2 regions of the Cognaticolwellia beringensis genome follow, and region 1 is predicted to be linked to the other one. Evidence: predicted binding sites of a transcription regulator. Region 1 holds the regulator's gene; the other holds the start of a gene.
What was found. The regulator LexA, encoded in region 1, represses DNA repair genes until DNA is damaged. The targets are predictions, from matches to a motif close to TACTGTATNNNNATACAGTA.
Positions count from the first base shown of each region.

Region 2: the regulator LexA is predicted to act here: its motif matches at 2,005-2,024, upstream of B5D82_RS13815 (DNA recombination protein RmuC).

Region 1 is NZ_CP020465.1:1,790,472-1,794,693, reverse strand. Features, by position in the region: gene oxyR (DNA-binding transcriptional regulator OxyR) at 1-887, opposite strand, end outside; gene B5D82_RS07620 (DUF2306 domain-containing protein) at 1,140-1,514, shown strand; gene B5D82_RS07615 (cupin domain-containing protein) at 1,583-1,948, opposite strand; gene lexA (transcriptional repressor LexA) at 2,222-2,836, shown strand; gene coxB (cytochrome c oxidase subunit II) at 3,385-4,222, shown strand, end outside.
Region 2 is NZ_CP020465.1:3,269,077-3,273,298, forward strand. Features, by position in the region: gene pabB (aminodeoxychorismate synthase component I) at 1-192, opposite strand, end outside; gene B5D82_RS13810 (fumarate hydratase) at 344-1,870, shown strand; gene B5D82_RS13815 (DNA recombination protein RmuC) at 2,037-3,485, shown strand; gene B5D82_RS13820 (GGDEF domain-containing protein) at 3,617-4,222, shown strand, end outside.

The sequences.
Region 1 (4,222 bases):
CCTTTTACTGATTGTCGAATTTCATTAACTACGGCGTTAACACTTTCCATTCGAGCATATCCTGTGCGGCATAGTAATGCTATTTCACGCATTGGTTGTGGGCTTTCAAAAGGAATATAGTGAATATGCTTTTGCGGCGCATAGTTAATCGTTGCTAATTGTGGCATCAGTGTAATACCGATATTGCTTGCCACCATATAGCGTAAAGTTTCAAGACTAGTGGCTCGAAAGCTATGATCTTCTTCAGCACCTGCGCTAAAACAATAACCCATGGCTTGATCTCTTAAACAATGCCCGTCTTCTAAGGTAAGGATTTTTTGATTATGCAGATCATCAAAAGTTACGGTCGATCTGTTGGCAAGTGCGTGTGATGGCGACGTTGCCATCACCAAAGGCTCAGTGAATAAGTCATATCGTTCAAAGCGTGCCATTTCGGGTAGCCAAGGCAGAATTAAAATATCGAGTTTGCCTGTTTCCAACTGTTGCAGTAAATCTTGCGTTCTATTTTCATGTAAATAAAAGTTTATTTTCGTTAGATTGCTGTTCAGCGTTGGCATAATGTGCGGCAGTATATATGGCGCTAACGTGGGAATTAAGCCGATATGTAAATCACCCGACAGTGGGTCAAGTAGAGCTTTAGCTGCTTCTTCAAAATTATTGGCTGCGTTCAACACTTGTTGGGCTTGTTGAACTAGCTTTTCACCTGCTGGTGTTAACATCACATTGCGAGGTTGTCGCTCAATTAATGTTAATTTAAGTCGCTGCTCTAACTTCTGAATTTGCCCGCTCAAGGTTGGTTGACTAACAAAACAGGCATCAGCAGCATGGCCGAAATGTTTATATTGGGCAATGGCCGTTAGGTATTCTAAATCGCGAATTTTTATCATAGTTAAAATCTATGGTTGTTAGGGATTTAATAGTTAAATTATTTTATCTTAAAAGATGAAATTCAGCCACTGTGTTCTATTAAATACAACGAGGTAACAACACAGCAGAAATATACTTATGAAAAAACAGTGCCTTGACCTATAACTTGCGGGAAGAATATCTTGTCTGTTTTTTTGCTAGCTTTGTCTGACTAGACATATGGGTAAACTTTACCTAGCCTGATATAGACCCGAATAATATATAAGGCGAATATGGATACAGTTATTCCGATTCAAATACATCTTCTTGTCGTTATCCCTGCTATTTTTCTTGGTTTATTCAATTTATTACTAGCAAAAGGCACTCGGTTTCATCGATTAAATGGCAAAATATGGGCTTGTCTAATGCTGATTGCATCATTTAGCGCATTTTTCATTATGCCGACAGGCAGTCTTACTTGGCTGCATTTATTCGCTATTGTGGTTATTGTTAGTGTGTCTGTTGGTATTATGGCAATACGAAAACACAATAAGCGATTACATGCTCGTTGTATGGTGGGTGCTTACATTGGCACTATTGTTTCTGCTTTTTTTGCAGCAAGTGTACCGGGACGGTTATTGCATGAGATGATTTTTAAAACTTTTTAATGAAGTAGTGAGTTTAACGTTTGTTTAGTGTTTATGATGATTTTATTTGTTTTACAAGCCAGTTGAATTTATATCCATAGATCATTTTGAGCGGTGAGATCACTGTTCGCATCACCCGTATTCACTACTCCTTTTGGCTCCACAATCATAATTTTACATTCAGCATTAGCGACGGGTTTATGTTCAACACCTTTAGGGATCACAAACATTTCGCCAGGTTCTAAGGTGACAGGTCCATCTCGAAATTCGATATTAAGAACACCTTCAATGACAATAAAAACCTCATCTGTTTCTGGGTGGTCATGCCAGACAAATTCACCTGCTACTTTCACTAATTTAAATTGATAATCATTCATTTCAGCGATAACACGAGGCGACCAATGCTCAGTAAATTGGCTAAATTTATCTTTAAAGTTGATTACTTTTGACTTCATCTTTGCTCCGAGAGCTTAAGTTAAGCTTTTAATATTACATAATTCTAGCGTTTTAGAAACTGCAAATGTTTGACTTAATCAAGGGGGGAGAGTGCTTATTTTTAATACGCCTCGAAGCATTCTAAAAAAATATACAGAAAAATTTTCATTATAATTAACAAAACTGCTCAATCCCTCAGCAATAATTTCTTGCGTTTCCAAAAAGCCTGTATACAATAACAGTAATACTGTTTAAAAATACAGGCTTACTCTTCAGTCGCTTAAGGAATAAAAATGCGCCCTTTAACACCTAGACAACAGCAGATATTTGATCTGATCAGAGAAAAAATTTCGGATACTGGTATGCCGCCAACTCGTGCCGAAATTGCGACTAATTTTGGGTTTAAATCGGCCAATGCAGCAGAAGAACATTTAAAAGCGCTAGCTAAGAAAGGCTATATTGAGATGTTACCTGGTACTTCTCGTGGCATTCGTCTTGCGGAAGAATTTATTGAAGAAGATGGTTTGCCGCTTATTGGTCGAGTCGCAGCAGGTGAGCCAATTTTGGCACAAGAACATGTTGAGCAGCACTATAAAATTGATGGAAGTTTATTTCATCCACCGGCCGATTATTTATTGCGCGTTAATGGCGAAAGCATGAAAGACATTGGCATTTTAGATGGCGATTTGCTGGCAGTGCATCAAACCACAGACGTACAAAATGGCCAAGTCATTGTTGCTCGTGTTGAAGACGATGTTACGGTTAAGCGTTTTAAACGTGAAGGTAATGTGGTTCACTTACTTGCTGAGAATGAAGACTTTTCACCAATTAAAGTCGATTTAACGTCCCAACAATTTAACATCGAAGGCCTAGCTGTCGGTGTTATTCGCGCGGCAGATTGGATGTAATTACATACATATTTAAATATTTTACTATTTTTACTGCGCTAAACCCGCAGATTTAATTGATGTTTTTTAAACTTATTGCTTAAATTTGCGCTTTTCTTCCATTTAACAGCTTTTCTAGCACCTAAAGTATTTTTGGTCAGAACAATTCTATTAATCGCCAATAAATAACGCTTGTAGCCTGTTTTTTATACAGCTAATTTCATGATCGAATATTTATTATTCAGCGCAAAAAACACCCCTCGAACAAAAAATAAACATTGAAGTAATCCTTTTAAAAATGCACTTGTCGTCCAGTTTAGGGTTATTACTCTATTGTATTTATTAGCTTTTATTTTTCATGCTTTTGAAATTTTAAATTGACCCCGATCAAGTTTTAAGTAATTCTAGTCTAGAAAACGTACAAACATAACAATAGGGCGTAATTGACAGTTGTCGAATAATACGTCACTTAAATAATAATAAATGTATGCGCGAAATAGCCGGTTTTCATTGTGTAATGGTGATTAAACCGTGTTGTTTGGCCTTAAAAAGGGTGAAGGAGATGTCGAGTGAAAAGACGTAACCTAGGTTTGCTGTTGCTAGGGGGCTTGTTGTCGAGTTCGGTATGGGCAGATATGTCGCTGAACTTAACCAAAGGTGTTACGGAAGTTAGTAGAGACGTATACGATTTACATATGTTGGTTCTCTATATCTGTACAGCTATTGGTGTTGTGGTATTTGGTGCTATGTTTTGGTCTATGGTGTTTCACCGTAAATCAAAAGGCTTTAAACCAGCAACCTTCCATGAAAGCACAAAAGTAGAAATTCTCTGGACGGCTATTCCTGTCGTCATTCTAATCGCTATGGCTGTTCCTGCCACTACCACGCTCATTGATATGGAAAATAACGATGATGCAGATATAACTATTCAAGTAACGGGCTCTCAGTGGAAATGGCATTATAAATATTTTGATCAAGACCTCGAGTTTTATTCGGTACTTTCTACGCCACGTGACCAATACGAAAACCAAGATGGTACTTCAGCCGAGAAAGGTGAAAACTATCTGCTTGAAGTTGATCGTCCTTTAGTTATTCCAACCAATAAAAAAGTGCGTTTTGTTATTACCTCTGATGATGTTATCCACGCTTGGTGGGTTCCGGCATTTGCGGTAAAACAAGATGCTAACCCTGGTTTTATTAACGAAGCTTGGACTAAGGTAGATGACCCCGGCGTTTATCGTGGCCAATGTGCTGAGCTATGTGGTAAAGATCACGGTTTTATGCCGATAGTGGTTGAAGTGAAGTCTGAAGCTGATTATGCCATTTGGCTTGATGAGCAGAAAGCATTGAAGGCTAATGCGAAAGCTGCAGAAGCAGCATCGTTGAATGCTTCAGTACCTTTAGAAG
Region 2 (4,222 bases), 1.5 Mb from region 1:
GTCGGTAGTTAACGTAGTGCAAGGTTGCCAAACCATAATGTCATAACGGCTATCAACATGATCGCTTTCACAAGAATCTAACCACATAGCCCAAGGCTGATCTGCAATTAGCGAGAAAAAGCGTTGGCTATCAAATGTGGCATCTAGTTTTAGTAATTCTGTTGTCAGCGCTATCGTTGTATTTGTTGGCAAAGTTTTCTCACACTCTTTTATTTATCGACATTATCTTATGGTCATATTAGACCATTTGATACTGGTAGGGATTTAACAAGCAAGGTATGATATCGGCAAATTTGTAACTTTCAACTTATCTCTCGCCCAATTGATAAAAAAAGAGACCGTTATGGCTATTATTAAACAACAAGACTTAATCGACAGTGTTGCAGATGCTCTGCAATATATATCGTTCTACCATCCGTTAGATTTTATTCAAGCACTTGAAAAGGCTTATCACAAAGAAGAAAGTCAGGCGGCTAAAGATGCAATCGCACAGATTCTAATTAATTCGCGTATGTCAGCACATGGTAAACGACCTATTTGCCAAGACACTGGTATTGTTACTTGCTTCGTTAAAATTGGTATGGCCGTACAGTGGGATAAAACTGATATGACCGTGCAACAAATGGTTGACGAAGGTACACGACGTGCTTATTTAAATCCTGATAACCCATTACGTGCCTCAATTGTTGCAGACCCTGCAGGCAAACGAATTAACACAAAAGATAATACACCTTCTGTTGTGCATATTGATATGGTGCCGGGCGATCACATTGAAGTGATGATCGCAGCTAAAGGCGGCGGGAGTGAAAATAAATCTAAAATGGTGATGTTAAACCCAAGCGACTCTATTGCTGACTGGGTGGTAAAAACGTTACCTACTATGGGTGCTGGTTGGTGTCCACCAGGTATGTTGGGTATAGGTATTGGTGGCACGGCTGAAAAAGCAGGTGTATTAGCTAAAGAAAGCTTAATGGACCCTGTTAACATTCAAGACTTGATTGACCGTGGTCCAGAAAATGCGGAAGAAGAGTTACGTTTAGAAATTTATGACCGAGTAAATAAACTAGGTATTGGCGCACAGGGGTTAGGCGGTTTAACGACGGTAGTTGATATTAAAATTATGTCAGTGCCGACTCATGCTGCGTCTAAGCCAGTAGTGATGATCCCAAACTGTGCCGCAACTCGTCATGTGCATTTTCACCTTGACGGTTCAGGTCCTGCTGACTTAACACCACCAAGACTTGAAGATTGGCCTGAAATTACTTGGGAAGTGGGTGAAAATGTTCGTCGTGTCAATGTTGATGAATTATCAAAAGCTGACATTAGCTCTTGGAAAACCGGTGAAACGGTATTATTGAGCGGTACTATTTTAACTGGCCGTGACGCAGCGCATAAGCGTATTCAAGAAATGCTAGCCGCTGGCGAAAAACTACCGGTTGATTTTACCGATAAGTTTATCTATTACGTTGGCCCTGTAGATGCTATTGGTGACGAAGCCGTTGGTCCAGCAGGCCCTACAACGGCAACACGTATGGATAAGTTCACTGAAATGATGCTGTCTCAAACGGGTTTATTAGGCACAATCGGCAAAGCTGAACGTGGTCCTGAAACAGTTGAATGTATTAAAAATCACAAGTCAGTATATTTAATGGCCGTTGGTGGTGCTGCATATTTAGTTTCTAAAGCAATTAAGAAAGCCAAAGTTGTTGCCTTTGAAGATATGGGCATGGAAGCGATTTACGAGTTTGTGGTTGAAGATATGCCAGTAACTGTTGCTGTTGATAGCTTAGGTGAATCAGCGCACGTAACAGGCCCTGCAATTTGGCAAGCAAAAATTGAAGAGCTTGATAGTAAATTAAAAGGTAAGTAACCTTTTTACTACTCGCCATTAAACGCCCGTGAAGGGCGTTTTTTTTGATCTCAACGTTGCTTTCAGAAAATACAGCATTTGGCAGTCATAGCAAATAAATAATGATTAACCTTATCAATAAAGTATGCTTTAATAACTGTTAATATTTACAGTGTTTGGCATTGCAATGAATTCTATATTCAACTCCCCTTGGTTAGCTTTAGATAATTTTCCGACCTTAATTACTATCACGCTAGTGCTACTGTGTAGCCTAGTTATAATTGTTTTTGTTTTGCTTCGACAGATTAAAACGAGCCGAACTTCCTTTTTAACTCAGCAACAATTATTGCAACAATTAGCTGAAAAGGTAAACCTGAGTTATGAAGTTAGCGCTAGCAATCAGCAGCAATTACAACAACAGTTAAGTTTTAATCACCAGCAATTAGCGAATAAACAAAGCGAACTTAAAACCTACTTTGAACAGCAAATTTCTGATTTTAAGTTAAAGCTTTTACGTCAACATGGCGAGCAAGGCGAAAAACAAGCGCAGCAACTTTATAGTCATAGTGAACAGCTGAAAAAAACTTTATATGAACATCATGTGGCCTTTAACAATAATCAACGCACGGCTACTGAGCAATTAACCACTCAACTTACCGCTACATCTAAGTTAGGCCGAGAAGAAATGGCTAAATCACTGCATTTGTCTAGTGAGCAAATGGCTAAGCGAATTGATGAGCTAACCGTTTCGACAGACAATCGCCTGAAAGACATTAGTGGTCAGGTCGAAAAGCGTTTGGCTGATGGCTTTGAAAAAACCACCAAAACGTTTAATGACATTTTGCAACGATTAGCCTTAATAGATGATGCACAGAAAAAAATTACTGAACTCTCCAGTAATGTGGTGAGTTTGCAAGAGGTGTTGTCAGACAAACGCTCGCGTGGTGCATTTGGTGAAGTTCAGCTTAATGCTTTAATTAGAAATGTCTTACCAGAACAGCATTTTTCGCTACAACATACCTTGTCGAATGGTAAAATTGCTGACTGTATTTTATTTCTACCTGAGCCTACAGGAAACGTAGTCGTTGACTCGAAATTTCCGTTAGAAAGCTATAAAAAAATGGCTGATAATACTTTAGGTGAGTTTGAACGTAAAGCGGCAGAGCGCCAATTTAAACTCGATATTAAAAAGCATGTTAACGATATTAGTGACAAGTATTTAATTGAAAAAGAAACCGCTGATGGCGCGGTCATGTTTATTCCTGCCGAAGCTATATTTGCCGAAATACACGCACATCACAGTGACTTGGTTGACTATGCCAATAAAAAGCGAGTGTGGTTAGCCTCGCCAACGACATTAATGGCAATTTTAACCACCGCACGTTCGGTATTAAAAGACGAAGCAACACGTAAACAAATACATGTTATTCAAGCACATTTGACCCATCTTTCTGCTGATTTCGCACGTTTTAAAGGGCGCTTTGCTAATTTAGCAAAACATATTGATCAAGCGGCGAGCGACGTAAAACAAATTCATACATCAGCAGATAAAATTAGTAGTCGTTTTGAGAAAATAGAGCAGGTAGAATTAAAGCCAGAAGAAAAAGAAGAGAGCGTCGCTATTTCGGCTGATTAAAAGTCACCATTACTGAGTGGTTTTAACCGTACTAAGTAGATGCTCATAAATATAAATATGTTAAGTTTTCTGCTAACGTTAATAGCTAAAAACGTAGTCGCACTTGCCGACATTTCGCCTTGGAGTTACGCTTGATTCAGTTTTTCAGCGGTTTTAAAAGTAGTGCTATCAGTTTGATTGCTTTTTTTGTAGCCTTCATACTAATCAGTAAATTTCAAAGTTATTGGTTTGCTAAAATCAATCTCATAGAGCAAGTACTTTATGGCATATTTGCCATCACTATCATGTTATCTGGCTACTTCAATCGTAGCCGACTGGCGTTAGCCGCAATAACTTTATTAGTATTTTATGCCACGCTTTCACAAGCATTACCTTGGCAATCATGGGTGTTTACTCATGGCGAATGGTTGGTACTTACTGGTGCAGGTATGTTGTCGGTCTTAAGTGTCATTAAAGATAGAGGGTTACTGTCGATTCATGGCTTTTATCGCCTTGTATTGATGATGTGCGTTGGCATTGCTAGTTACTTTTGGTTTGATATTGCTGATTTTTTAGTCGCCAAGTTTACCCATATTAAGCAACTTACGCCTTGGCTGAAATACCTATCTGTCGAATTACCCTTAGTGATTTTTTCCTTATTATTGGTGTGGCGATGTGTCCGTGAAAAAAGCTTAGTAACCACTGCTTTGTTAACCAGTTATTGTATTTGGCTTGGGCAATATTATCAGCTGATTACA